4 regions of the Enterococcus sp. AZ163 genome follow, and region 3 is predicted to be linked to each of the others. Evidence: riboswitches for the same ligand, from Rfam matches in the RefSeq annotation. Region 3 holds a riboswitch; each other region holds the start of a gene.
What was found. A riboswitch is a leader RNA that binds a small molecule or an ion and turns the genes downstream of it on or off. The one in region 3 is predicted to bind thiamine pyrophosphate.
Positions count from the first base shown of each region.

Region 1: linked by a shared signal. The riboswitch ahead of thiT (energy-coupled thiamine transporter ThiT) and the one ahead of tenA (thiaminase II) in region 3 are both predicted to bind thiamine pyrophosphate.
Region 2: linked by a shared signal. The riboswitch ahead of thiW (energy coupling factor transporter S component ThiW) and the one ahead of tenA (thiaminase II) in region 3 are both predicted to bind thiamine pyrophosphate.
Region 4: linked by a shared signal. The riboswitch ahead of thiD (bifunctional hydroxymethylpyrimidine kinase/phosphomethylpyrimidine kinase) and the one ahead of tenA (thiaminase II) in region 3 are both predicted to bind thiamine pyrophosphate.

Region 1 covers NZ_JBIPAO010000001.1:315,477-319,075, forward strand. The annotation lists gene IGI46_RS01650 (class A sortase) at 1-96, opposite strand, end outside; gene IGI46_RS01655 (hypothetical protein) at 364-1,134, shown strand; gene thiT (energy-coupled thiamine transporter ThiT) at 1,176-1,763, opposite strand; TPP riboswitch at 1,813-1,911, opposite strand; gene IGI46_RS01665 (hypothetical protein) at 1,973-2,338, opposite strand; gene IGI46_RS01670 (low molecular weight protein-tyrosine-phosphatase) at 2,401-2,859, opposite strand; gene IGI46_RS01675 (2-hydroxyacid dehydrogenase family protein) at 2,930-3,599, shown strand, end outside.
Region 2 covers NZ_JBIPAO010000001.1:648,856-652,454, reverse strand. The annotation lists gene IGI46_RS03285 (helix-turn-helix domain-containing protein) at 133-1,656, shown strand; gene gloA2 (SMU1112c/YaeR family gloxylase I-like metalloprotein) at 1,678-2,070, opposite strand; TPP riboswitch at 2,181-2,270, shown strand; gene thiW (energy coupling factor transporter S component ThiW) at 2,377-2,895, shown strand; gene IGI46_RS03270 (hydroxyethylthiazole kinase) at 2,892-3,599, shown strand, end outside.
Region 3 covers NZ_JBIPAO010000002.1:518,102-521,700, reverse strand. The annotation lists gene IGI46_RS20885 (ornithine cyclodeaminase family protein) at 87-1,070, shown strand; TPP riboswitch at 1,611-1,701, shown strand; gene tenA (thiaminase II) at 1,840-2,490, shown strand; gene IGI46_RS20875 (NB-ARC domain-containing protein) at 2,561-3,599, opposite strand, start outside.
Region 4 covers NZ_JBIPAO010000002.1:153,701-157,299, forward strand. The annotation lists gene IGI46_RS19185 (family 1 glycosylhydrolase) at 22-1,455, shown strand; gene thiD (bifunctional hydroxymethylpyrimidine kinase/phosphomethylpyrimidine kinase) at 1,790-2,590, opposite strand; TPP riboswitch at 2,653-2,750, opposite strand; gene IGI46_RS19195 (ATP-dependent Clp protease proteolytic subunit) at 2,830-3,426, opposite strand; gene IGI46_RS19200 (TspO/MBR family protein) at 3,590-3,599, shown strand, end outside.

The DNA.
Region 1 (3,599 bases), on a different contig from region 3:
TATTTGATTATTAAAAATTAATGCTAAACCGACTAATAATAATAAAAGTAAAAAAAAATTAATCAGCCAATTGTGTTTTTTTCTTTTCCTTTTCATGAACAGTCCTCCAGATTATACTCGATTTTATCATACCATAATGAAGGCGTAAATCATTCCGTTCAAAGTACTAGTTTTAAGATATTTTAAGGAAAATAATCCACTCATATTTTTCCGATTCAGAAATCTTATTATACTGAAAGTTTCTTGTGAAAATTATTGCAAAAGCGTTTTCAGTTGTAATGTAATTTTAAAATAAAAGAAACGAGCTTTTTTTTAATTGATAGGTTAAAATGATGATGATGACGATTTGAGAGGGTGAACAGTTTGCCAGATATGCTTTTTGTATACATTGATACAACCAGTAATGCCGTTTTTTCAAAAGGACTTTCTCCATCAGATTTTGTGGAGGGCATTGTTCATCAACCAGATCACTTGCTGTTACTGGATCCAGCAGTTGAAATTGGTGAATTTGATACACACAGTGGCTTAAAAATTATCAGTGGAACACAGGCCGTTCACCATTTTTTTACTAATAAACACTTTATTCAATCCACTGCAAATAAATGGATTGACTTTACAAATCCAGCTTTATTAAAAGAATTAACACCTTTAGAAATCTCTGAATTATTATATTTTGGTCATATGCGGACCCATTTGCACTCACCATTCTTTTATAAATTGCAAAATAATTTTGTTTACTTCAATTTGGGCAGCGAAACTTTGCGAGTATATTACCGTTACTTAGATGAATTTTACCGAATTCTAGCCAATAAAATTACTCGTATCGCACTAGAAAAAGTCAATGACAAACGTTCTTTCTTCCGCAAAGGCGCCTCTGTTGCTCACTTAGATGGAGAAATCTTGAAAGATTTGTATCCGATCTTTCAAGAAGGAGCTGTTTTCTGTTTTTCACAAGCTAAGCTTGAAAATAAACTTTATCGCGTACCAATTTATTTATCTGACGAAAAAGGTTGGCGCAAACACCAACCTACTTATAAACAAGATCAAAAAATGGGGACATTAACTTATGACCTTGGTCGCCAAAAATGGAGCTTGTCGTTGGAGAAAGATGATTTAGCCTTTGCCTTTCGCTAAAAAACCACTTTTATCATAACTGACAAAAGTGGTTTTTTCGTTTATCTACTTTTTATTTCCAATTTAGCGGCATCACGAGGTAAAAATAGCTGTGGTACCTTTTTTACAGCAATTATTGTAATTGTCGCTGTAAAAATTCCGGTGGCTATCCCACTGGCACCATTCATGATAAGAGAAAACATCCACGGGTTCATTCCCCATAATGCATAGCTACCCCAAAAGACTACGCCGGCAATAAAGTGCCAAAAGAATCGAGCCCCAGTCCCGGCCAAACTGCCTAAAATAATATTTTTTGTTACTTCTCGAGAGTTATTGTTCAGTAAAGCTTGTTGAACTTTGGTTGCATAAATCCCGGCAAAACCAGCAAAGGTAAATGCTATCGGGTATTCAATTAATACTTGTGAGAGACTTAAATAGTAAACATCTCCTGCTGGAAAATGTAGGATTCCCCAAATGAATGCTGATAACAGAGCGGGTCTTAATCCCCGTCTCAGAGCAAAAATTGTTAATGGGATCATTCCTAATGAGATTGTGAAACTGCTGCCGATGTTAGTGGGAATCAGCGAAAGCATAAAAGCTAATGCAGCTACAATTGTTCCTTCCACCATAATTCTCGTTTTGTTGTGCATAAAAAAACTCCTCCTTTTGAACATACAGTTCACAAAGGAGAAGTAAATATATTTACTTCATCACAATTCCTACGCTCGCATGACCGATACAGGTACTAGGGTTTAGAGTGTCCTCATTCTCAGCCCGAAGGCTCCCCTTTGTGACAGTATTATTCTTTTAGTATTTTTTACTCTTATAGTATAGCACACTATTTACCTAATACAAACAATTAACGTGATACTCGCTCCTGATCGCCGTTAGGTGCCAACGTAGTCACCTTCTTTATACGATCTACCGTCAGCATTTGCAATTGATTATCTTGCGTACGAACAACTAAAGAATCATTGCCAATCGCTTTAGGCAGCCAACCTGAGACGGTTTCATATTTTTCCGAATCTTTTTCATTCTGTACTTGCAAAACAACTAAACTATTGTGTAAGGCAGCTGTTTTGAGTTGACTCATTATCGTTTGATTCGCCTGCTCTTGTGCACGTTTATCAGCAGAATCATTTAGAAAATCAGACAAAAAACGGAAGGATGAACTAGAAAAGGCCTTAATTAAATTTTTTTTAGCTTTTTCAGGTATCTTCTTCATGTCAGTTTCCTCCTTGGCTGTACTCTGATTTTACTTAAAATTGAGCAAAATTACAATAAAAACTACTCTCCAAAAAAAGTTAACCAGTATGGCAAACCTTCTTCAATTAAACTATAGGTTTCGTCAAAATCACCAGTATACCAAGGATCAGGAATTCCTTGGCCTTTTTTTTCAGGGACTAAGTCTAAATACAAATGAATTTTCCTATGTGTCCCTTCCGGTGCTAAGAGCATTAAATCCTCCACATTTTCACGATCCATTCCAATGATATAATCCGCGCGGTAGAAATCATCCGTTGTTATTTGACGTGCCCTTATACCTTTCGAGCTGATACCGTGCGCTTTTAAGATTTTTTGCGTACCGTGATGAGGAGAATTACCAACTTCCCAACGACTAGTTGCTGCTGAATCTACAGTAAATTCTGCCGATTCGCTCCGTTGTTCAAATTGATTCCGAAACATAGCTTCCGCCATTGGTGAGCGACAAATATTACCCATACATACAAAAAGAATTGATTTCATTAAATTGCCTCCTTCAAGCTAAAAAAATAATTTCGTGCTATATTCTATACATAGAAATGAGGTTGATACTATGAGTCGTATTTTTCTTTCTGCCAAAATTCCAACAAGGGGCACTAAGTTACTGGATGAAGCAGACTTAGATTACGAAATTTTTGAAAATGAAGGCGTGATTCCAAAAAAAGAACTCTTAGAAAAAGTTCAAGATTGCCAAGTATTGATTTGTCCGTTATCAACAACTGTAGACCGAGACATCATCGATCAAGCACCACATTTGCGTTTAATTGCCAATTTTGGCGCTGGTTTTAATAATATCGATACCGCTTATGCTAAGGAAAAGGGAATCTATGTAACCAATACTCCGGTTGTTTCGACTAATGCCACTGCTGAACTCACCGCTGGACTGATTATTTCCTTGTCCCGGAGAATTGCTGAAGGTGATCGCTTAATGCATGGCATCGGATTTGATGGCTGGGCTCCCCTTTTCTTCTTGGGACATGAGTTAAAAGACAAAACTTTAGGCATCATAGGCATGGGAAAAATTGGTCAGTCACTTGCAGAGAAAATGAACGCTTTTGGCATGAAAATTATTTACAGCCAACGGCATCAATTACCCGCTGAACAAGAACAAGCTCTTAATGCACAATTTCGCACCCAAGAAGAGGTCATCCAACAAGCAGATGTTCTCACTTTGCACGCACCTTTAACAGATGAAACACATCACTTATTAAATTATCAGACCT
Region 2 (3,599 bases), on a different contig from region 3:
ATGATTGGCATGTAATATTTCAAAAATGGCGGTTTGGTAAATAATTTAGACTTTTTACACAAGTGAAATTTACAAAAATATAAAAACCTGATACTCTCAAATTGCAGGATAATTTAAAAGGGGGAGATAGGAATGGACTTTCGCGATATTCTTAGTACAGGTAATAAACGGAAGCTAAAATTGGTTGAACTCTTATATTATAAGCGAGATGGACTGCCCAGTGATCAGCTGCTGAGTGAACTGAATTGTTCACTGCCAATATTGTTAGAGGATGTCAGAATAATCAATGAACGTTTGGGCTATTTTCATATTGACAAGTATAAAGGACTTTATCGTTTAACGATGAAGGATAGGGTTAGTATCGGTAATTTGTACGCAGATATGCTTATCCGATCGCAGGAATTTCAGATTATTGAGCAGTTACTGTATGAGGAATGCGACAATATCACAACTTTAGCAGAACGACTGTATCTAAGTGTGTCAAATACACAACGTTACTTGAAAAAGGTAAAGTATACACTGGAAAAGGCAGGAATGTATCTTCAATACCGTCCTTTAAGGATTGAAGGAAAAGAAAGTGTCATAAGACATTTTTACTATCGCTATTTTATTGAAAAGCAAAATGCCTTTGAGAATATTTTGCCTATGCTGAAGGATTACCAATTCAATGCTATCGAGCAGTTCGTGGTTGAGTTCATTGAAGAAAACAACCTGTATAAAAAATATATCTTTCAAAAGCGCCTGATTTATACGATTTATGTCAGTTTATGGCGTATAAAGAATCGCCATGCGTATCCACCATCAGAGTTACGTAAAACAGGTTTTGTTGTTCCAGCTAAGCCATACTATGATGCGCTGAGCAAGACAGCCTATGAGTTATTCCGCATACGAATGACTGATGAAATTATGCAAGATTGTATGTGGCTGGTATATGCGGATGTGGTTGTTTTTAGTAATGAGCATCGAAAGCTAGCATTGTCTGACAACTTACTTTATCAGGATTTGTACGCCAAACATTATGAGTTGGCTGAAAGCTTTAACGAGCTGTCAGGTGGGAAAATGAGCAAGCAGCGGTTAATTAATATGGCTTCCGTATTATCGAATGACCATTATCTCTATGATCAAGCCGGTTCATTTATCTCGATTTTGCGTCGAAGCCGGGATACTTTCCTTGAGATGACAGCGATCATGTATCAAAAACCAATTGAGCGAGTGTCCAACATTGTTCAGGATTTTGTAGATAAATATAAAATGTATCGCGAAAAAGATTTTATCATGAATTATATCTATCTGCTTTTGACAGCAGAAGTAGATAGCTTACAGATGCTAGTCGAACAAGATCAGACCATTCGACTCCTGCTCTTATCCGATTTGACGCCGACAGAAGAATCGTTTTTAGCCAAGCATATCCGACGAATTGTTCATGGTAATTTTGACATTTCATACTTTGAGAACGTGGTCGATCATAAGCATGGAATGTACGAAGAAATGTTTCAATATGATGGACTGATTACTACGGGGTCAGTGGAGGGGATTCCTGATGATTTCCCGGTTATTGTAATGGACCCATATGTTACGCCAAAGGCTTTAGTAGTCATCCAAAATTTAGTAAATGATCTCTCCCTGGAAAAAGAATTAGGGAAGAAAATCGAATAAGGCCAGCAGCTTTTGCTGACTTTATTCATGTAATTCTAAAGGCAAGCCGTCAGGGTCGAAGAAGAAGGTCATTTTTTCACCAGTAAATGCATCGATGCGGATGGGTTCACAGGCGACTCCGCAGCTTTCTAAGTAAGCGATCGTTTCTTCAATGGCATCTGTTTTAAAAGCTAAATGACGTAAACCGCTAGCCTCAGGATAGCTTGGGCGTTTTGGTGGACCTTGCAGAGCAAAGATTTCCAATTCAGCACCATTAGCCAGCTGCAAATCCAATTTATAGTCCTGACGTTCCTCTCGATAGTTTTCTCTTAAGATGGGAAGCTTCAGAATATTCACGTAAAAGTTGCGAGCTTTTTGGTAATCAGAAACAATTATCGCAATATGATGGATTGTGGAAAATGTTGGCTCTTGCATAAAAAGCTCCTTTCTATGTGGTAAGGATAGCACAGCTTTTAGGATAAATCTGCTGAGATACCTGTTAGAATGAAAAAAACTATGCTATACTTTAACCACAATTTCATAAATAGAAACATTTGGGGTGCTGCAAAGCTGAGATTATACCCATGGAACCTGAAACAGTTAGAACTGGCGCAGGGAAATGTCATACAACCATGAATCTCGCCCGTCCATTTATTTGGTCGGGCTTTTTTTAAGACTCCTCTTGCTTCTATTTAGTGAGGAGTCTTTTTTGTTTTTGAAGATAAGGAAGGATGTTGAAGGTTGCAAAGAGAGAAGCTGCAGAAAATGATGTTGTTGGCAATGATGATTGCTCTAGATGTAGTTTTGTCGCCACTTTTCCGAGTAGAGGGGATGGCGCCGATGTCGAGTGTGATGAATGTGCTGGCAGGGGGATTACTAGGGCCTTTATATGGAACCTTGATGGCACTGTGCTGTGGAATTATCCGAATGTTGTTGTTGGGAATTCCACCATTGGCATTAACAGGTGCCGTTTTTGGGGCATTTTTAGCTGGACTATTGTATCGAATGACCAATAATTTATACGGAGCTATTTTGGGAGAAATTATCGGAACGGGAATTATTGGTTCGTTACTATCGTATCCAGTAATGGTCTTGTTTACCGGAAGTCAGCAGGGAATGTACTGGCTGATTTACACCCCTAGATTTGTCGGGGCTACCTTGATTGGATCGCTGGTCGCCTACTTTGTATGGAAGCTTTTGTATCGGGTGCCTGTATTTAAAAGATGTCAGCAATTATTTTTGAGGAGTGAGCAAGCATGAACGGATTATCTGAAATGGTCAAAACAATATTTCCTTTAGCAACATCACCGTTGGTTCAGTGCATTACCAATGAAATTACCTGTGAGTCAATGGCAAATGCTTTATTATACATCGGTGCTAAACCGGTAATGGCAGATGATGCCCGTGAATTTCCAGCCTTTTTCCAGCAAACAGACAGTTTATTGTTGAATTTAGGTCATATTTCGCCACAGCGAGAAGCCAATATTTTAGAAGCCAGCCGTTTTGCTGAGGAGAATCATAAGCCGACGGTGATTGATGTGGTTGGCTTGGCAGCCAGTCCTTTGCGAGCAGAGCTGACTCAGCAATTAATGAAAAAGCAGCCTGAGGTAGTGAAGGGGAATATCTCTGAGATGCGGGCATTATGTATGTTGGAAAGCCATGGACGAGGGGTTGACGGGAGTTCGTTGGATCAATCGGAAGCAGCGCTAAAAGAATTAACAGCAGCGCTGGAAGTCTTAGCCGCCGAGTATCCACACACGACTTTTCTTGCTACAGGCGCAGTAGATGTGGTTGTAAATCAGACGACTAATTGTTTGCTGCAAAATGGTGTGTCTGAGCTTGACTGTTTTACCGGAACTGGAGATATCGTGGGGGCTTTAATTGCGGCATTATTAGGGATAGGATTAGAAGCTTTTCCGGCGGTTGCAGCAGCAGTAAGTTATTTTAATTGCTGCGGTGAAAAG
Region 3 (3,599 bases):
TGTTCAATTTTATCTTACATTAAGTTGCTCAAATGAATGGAACCATGAGGTGATTCACCTCATTAATATAACAAGGAGTGAAAAGTATGTTGTTTTTAACAAAGGAAGATATCATCAAAACCTTCACCATGAAGGATGCAGTAGAAGCAGATAAGCAAGCTTTGATGATCTTTTCTAAAGGAGAGACCAATGCGCCGCTGCGGACTAATGTGGATATTCGTGAAGAAAATGGCGTGAGTTCTTATATGCCAGCCTATATTGGTGGGGAACAACCAGCGTTGGGTGTTAAAATAGTATCGACTTATTTGCACAATATCGAACGAGGATTACCTAGTGTAACAGGTACGATGATTGTGATGGACCCTAAAACGGGTATGGTAAATGCTATGGTGGATGGCACTTATTTGACTCAGTTACGCACTGGAGCTGTACAAGGTGTAGCGACAGATATTCTTGCCAGAAAAGATGCTAAAATTGGCGCCTTAATCGGAACGGGTGGTCAGGCTGAGAAGCAATTGGAAGCAATGATGGCTGCACGCCCTTTGGAAGAAGTCCGAATCTTTGATATAGATCAAAATCGGGCAGAAGCTTTTGCTAAGGCTCGTCAAGAAGGTTGTACAGTTCGGTTAATTCCAACAAAAACGAGTCGTGAATGCGTAGAAGGTGCGGATATCATCACAACTGCAACTCCTTCCAATGAACCAACCTTCGAATCTGCTTGGGTTAAGGATGGTGCACACATCAATGGAATCGGCTCCTTCACTCCAAGTATGTTTGAAATTCCTAAAGAATTAATCAAACGAGCAGATCGAGTAATTTTTGATACAACGGAAGGCGTGCTTAATGCAGCAGGAGATTTTATTACTCCGCTGAAAGAAGAGTATATTCCGAAAGAAAAGTATTCGGGTGAATTAGGACAAATCTTGCTAGGCGAGGTAGAAGGACGAACTTCTGATCAAGAAATTACCATCTTCAAATCAGTTGGTACTGCTGTTCTAGATTTAGTAGTAGCGGGGCAGATTGTTGAGAAGGCTCGTGAGAAAGGCTTAGGCACTGAAATTCCTGACTAATAGGGAAGACAAGTTTCCACATGGGAGCTTGTCTTTTTTAGTCATGCTTGTTTACCGCAAAAAAAGAAAAGAAGTTAGCCGTTAATTTAAGCCATAAAAACAACCGTTTTGGACATAACTAACTATATTTTTTCAATTGGGATTAGACTAGGTACAAGAAGAAGTTCAGGAGGAATTGTGATGTTGTTAGGGGTAATAACAGGATGGTCGTTATTTTTGCTAATAGATCGACTTTTATAAAGGTTTACTTTAATTAGTACGTAGTGAATACCTCTATAAACAGCATTAAAAGTTTACCGCAAATAAAAATTCAAAATGAATGATACCTATAAAAGCAAGCTTTCAGAAGAAAAAATGACTGCTGCGACTCAATAATCACTGATGATAAAAACCGTGTTCACTAATTGTTGGTTTTCAATGCACCTATTAATTTTACGGGGATTAGCCCATTATTGGACATAGATGGAAACTTTTTAAATAAAATGGCTAAACCTATGATCGTTTTTCATTAAGGGATATGCTATACTTTTATTAATCGAATAAGAACACTAGGGGTGCTTTTGAAGCTGAGATTATACCCATTGAACCTGAAACAGCTAGTACTGACGCAGGGAATTGTGTAACATTTTTTAGACAGAATTTTATTACACCCGATCATTTTTTTTGTGATCGGGTTTTATTTTGTCATCCTTCACCAGCAGTCTCCTTAGTGCACTTACTTTGAGGAGGGTGCTTTTTTAGATCCAAAATAAGAATATGGAGGGTATAAATGTTTACAGAAATCGCACGTAAAGAGGCAGCATCTTACTGGGAAGGAAGCTTTGTTCATCCCTTTGTTCAAGCAATTGGAGACGGGACTTTATCACCAGAGATTTTTCGTTTCTATTTGTTGCAGGATCGTTATTATTTAGAACACTTCAGCAAACTTTATGAATTAATCGCCGATCAAGCAGACGATCAAGAGGTAATTGCTCTATTGAGAGAGAATGGGGAAAATCTTCGTTTAGGAGAAATTGCGGTTCGGGAAGATTTTTTTGACGAACTTAAAATTACTGACAAAGAAATTGCTGGAATACCAATCGCACCAACGGCTTACCACTATGTTTCTCACATGTATCGTCAGTTGATTGACGGGACGCCTAACGCAGCCTTTGCTGGAATGCTGCCATGTGCTTGGTTGTATCAGGAAATTGGAGTCCGGCTAATTCAATCAGGTTCACCAAATCCATTGTACCAGCGCTGGATTGAAACCTATTCAGGTGAAGAAGCAGCCCAAGGAATATTGAAAGAGCGGGCGGTTTTGGACCGATTGTATGAAGCGAGTGGGAAAGATGAACAACAGCAAATGATTGATGCTTTTGTGATTAGTAGTAAAATGGAATATGATTTTTGGGAAATGGCGATGAATCAAGAAGGATAGACTATTTAAGCAGATAAAACAGATTCCGTTATGTGTCAAGTAGTGTACATAACGGGATCTGTTTGTTTTTTTAATTGTCTAATTTTGATAACTCTTCGTGAACCTCAGCAATCAAATCACTGTTAAGAATACTATCGCGATTATCCTCACCATCATGAAGAAAGATAGATATTTCGAGAGATTCATTCAAATAATTGAGTGCATTTTCTAAAAGCGATCTATCCTTTGTCTGTTGAAAAAGAAAATGTTCTAAGTAAAGTGTTCCTAAAAAACGAGCAGTAATCATTAGTGAACGGTTCTTACTTAAATCTGGTCTGGGCTTTATAAGGCGATATGCATAAGTTACATAATATATCGCTGCTTTAAAATTTTGTTTTCTTCTAAAGTAACTAGCAAAATTTTCAATAGACCAAGCACTCCGAACCGAATTTTTTCCGTATCGTTCAATTGCTGTCTTATAGGAATACTTTAAGTGCTTTTTTGCTTTTTTCAAAAGCTTGTCATTTTTAAACTGATCATATTGATTGAGATAAGTTAAGCCTAAATCATTATGACAAGAGCGCAATTTATAAGAATCATCGGTCAAAAATTCTTCACCTAAAGCTAGATATTTAATTCTTATTGACAAAGATTTGCCAAGACATATACGATCATTAAGATGTTTATGTTTACTGCTATAAATGTCACCTTGCTGCTCATAATTTCTAAAAAGAGCATACTGCCATTCTTTCTTATTTTCAATTAGTCCTTGTTTGATTACTGATTTAATCTGCCTCTCGATTTCTTCTAAAATGGCTAGAGCATCATCAAAATCTCCTCTTTTACTTAAAGAGTTTGCATATTTTTGTTTAATACGAATATACAATAATGGTTTCCTATCACAAATTTGTTCAGCGTTAATCGCTGTTTGTTTACGCAATTCTAACACTTTGGACATTTTACCTCGTACATCATAAATTCCTAAAAAAGTATCATTATAAATGTGTTGGCAGATGACTTTTTCGATCTGATGCTCCATTGAATTATCTGGATAAAATTTCTGCTGCAATTCTAACAGTTCTTCAGTATAGGATTGACATTCTTTAGCAAAAGTATTGAAGTGAATGCAA
Region 4 (3,599 bases), 360 kb from region 3:
CGAACATTGGAGGGGAAAGTAGTGACAAAATTAGCAAAAGATTTTTTATGGGGCGGCAGTATTGCTGCCCATCAATTAGAGGGTGCTTGGCAAGAAGGTGGAAAGGGTCCAGCAATTATGGACTATGCAACTTCGGGTTCAGCTGATACACCACGAGAATATACGAAGGAAATTGAAGAGGGTCGGCGCTATCCTTCTCACGAAGGGATTGATTTCTATCATCGCTACAAAGAGGATATCGCTTTGTTTGGGGAGATGGGTTTTAAGAGCTTGCGTATTTCTATCGACTGGTCACGAATTTATCCCAATGGCGATGATGATAAGCCGAATGCGGCAGGTATTGCATTTTATCAAAGTGTTGTTGACGAATTGCTAAAGCATAACATCGAACCAATCATAACCTTGTATCATTTTGAATTACCAATGAATTTGGTCACTAAATATGACTCATGGAAAAACAGACAGTTAATCGAGTTTTATTTGAACTTTGTAGAAACAATGGTCCAGACATTAAAAGGTAAAGTTAAATACTGGGTAACCTTCAATGAAATGAATCATATTGATCCACAAACAGAAGCTTCTGACATGTTTACTTATATTTTAGCAGGACTGAAATATAGCGAATTAGAAGGTAATAAGAAAGAAGTACTAGCAGTAATTGGCTATAATATGACTCTGGCTGGGGTCAAGGCGACGAGATTGATTCATCAGCTTGATCCAGCAAGCAAAGTCGGCTGCGTCTTCGGAATTACACCAACTTATCCAGTCAATTGTGATCCGGTCAATGTTTTGAATGCTTTTAAAGAAATGGATCGTGATTTCTATCAAATTGATGCGATGTGCAATGGGGAATTCCCAGAGTACAAATTAAGAGAATACCAAGATCTGAAGATCGAAGTTGGTTTGACTAAGGAAGATAAACAGGATTTTGCGGAAGGTCAGCTTGATTTTATCGGTATGAACTATTATATGACAGATGTTGCTCGTTATAAAGGCAGTGAGGAGGAGGAGGGTTCGCTATTTGGCGGCGTACAGAATTCGTTCCTTGAAAAAAGTGTTTGGGGCTGGGGGGTTGATCCTATTGGATTGAGGTATTTATTAAATTATACTTACCGCAGATATGGCTTGCCAATTATTATTTGTGAAAACGGATTAGGTGCTGTGGATAAAGTTGGCCTAGATGGTGTCGTGCATGATGATTACCGAATTGATTTTTTACAAAAGCACTTGAGTGAGTTGAAAAAAGCAGTAGAGGAGGACAAAGTAGATTGTTTTGGTTATTTAATGTGGGGACCGATTGATTTAGTGAGTACAACTACTGGAGAAATGAAGAAACGATACGGCTTTATCTATGTTGATAAACACGATGATGGAACAGGGAATTTGTCTAGAAGTCGTAAAGATTCATTTTATTGGTACAAAAATCTGATTGAAACCAATGGAGAAGACTTGTAAAAATGAAAAAAATGTTCGGAACACTGCTGATTTTCTCGTTGGGTTAATTTTTGTTAGCAGTTTGACCGCAGGATCTGAGTCAGACGCTGCTAAAGGGAGGCCTCAATAAAAATTTCATGAATAGTACTTACTTGAAACACCTCATAAATGAATTTAACGGTCTCGACTACATGAATTGGAAAAGCACTAGTTAGACAGTAATGTGTGCCAGCAACTCTGTTTTGATAACTTACGAAGGCGATTAGAAAACACAGTTATTCATGATACAAGTTGAAGAAGCACGAAAGTTTTTTCTTTCGTGCTTTCCGGTGTGGGTTAGGATTAAGCGTGGTACTTATTCTTTTAGTCCAGATTGATACAAATCGTAAAAATGATTGGTGGGTCCGTGTCCATTGCCTAACGGTAATGAATAGCGAATTGCTGTAGTTACGTAGCTTTTGGCTTTGGCAACAGCTTCATCCAGTTCTATTCCAAGAGCTAATTGTGACGCAATAGCAGAAGAGAAGGTACAGCCAGTGCCGTGAGTATTTTTGGTATCAATCCGTTCGCTAGTGTATTGAGAAAATCCTTGACCAGCATATAAAACATCGGTGGCTTTGCCGACTTTGTGTCCACCTTTAACCAGAGTTGCGGCACCACATAAGTCATAGATTTTTTTTGCAGCAATTTCCATATCTTCTAAAGACTGGATGGAAAGACCGCTGATTTTTTCTGCTTCTGGAATATTTGGTGTTATTAAGTTAGCCAAAGGCAGAACTGCTTCAATCAAAGTATCAATTGAAGTAGGGTCCATTAGAGCACAGCCGTTTTTTGCATACATAACTGGATCTAAGACGACTTTTTCCGGTTGCCACTTTTTTAAACTAGCTGCGACAGCTTGCATTGTTTCTACAGTAGAGAGCATACCGATTTTGACTGCATCAGGTTTGATATCTTCAAAAACGGCATCAACTTGTTCTTGAATAATTTGTGGTGTGATATCCTGATAGGAAATCACCCGAACGGTATTTTCAGCAACCACGGAGGTGACCACTGACATGCCAAATACTCCATGGGCCGAAAAGGTTTTCAAATCGGCTTGAATCCCAGCACCGCCGCTGCAATCTGAGCCGGCGATAGTTAATGCTTTTTTCATCTAAAAACTTCCTCCTTTACGCGTAAAAAGGGCGTCACCTTAAAAAAGGGGACGCCCATCAATTTTATCTTAGACTTGCTTCCCTCCGACGGTGTTAACCAACAGGTTCTAAGGGTCAGGTTTTACCTTCTCAACGCTAAGCGTCCCCCCGCAAAAAAATATTCAGTTAATCGTCACAGCTGCACAATTCTAATACAACTTATCTAATGGTATAACAAAAGGAGCAGTAGAACAAGCTCTTATTTGCCGATTTCTTCAGAAGTAGAAATGATTTTTCCGACGATACCGTAGTCTTTTGCTTCATCAACAGACATCCAGAAGTTGCGATCCGTGTCTTGCTGAACCTTCTCGACCGTTTGTCCAGTTGCTTCCGCGATTAAGCGGTTAATCCGTTCTCTCGTACGGATAATTTCCTTGGCCTCGATTTGAATTTCAGTTGTTTGTCCACTAACGCCACCAGCGGGCTGGTGAATCATGTAACGAGTGTTTGGCAAACTGTAGCGATTTTCTTTTTCAGCTGCTAAGAAAATCGTAATGCCGGCACTTGCTACCCATCCAGTTCCAATCATATTAACGGTTGGTTCAATAAATTTGATGACATCATGAATCGTGTCCCCAGATTCTACATGGCCACCAGGGCTGTTAACGTAAATCGTAATCGGATCATCATTCAATGCTGACAGCAGCAACAATTGTGAAGTAATATCTTTTGCTAATTCTTGCGTAATTTCACCATAGATTAAAACAGTCCGCTGATCAAGTAATTTTTTACGGTACACATCTGGAATTTCATTGGTTTTATTTTCATTATCTTCATTTTCATCTAAGTAGAACATTCAGACACCTGCTTTCATTTAGTTAACCTCAATTATAACACATGTAATAAAAAAGAGTGAAACAGACCTCCTAAATGCAAGAAAAATCAGTCTTTGAGCGTATTTATCGCTTGATAAAATGAATCGTGGTAGAGTGGGTTTATGGAAGGAGGGAAGATCTATGATGAACATTT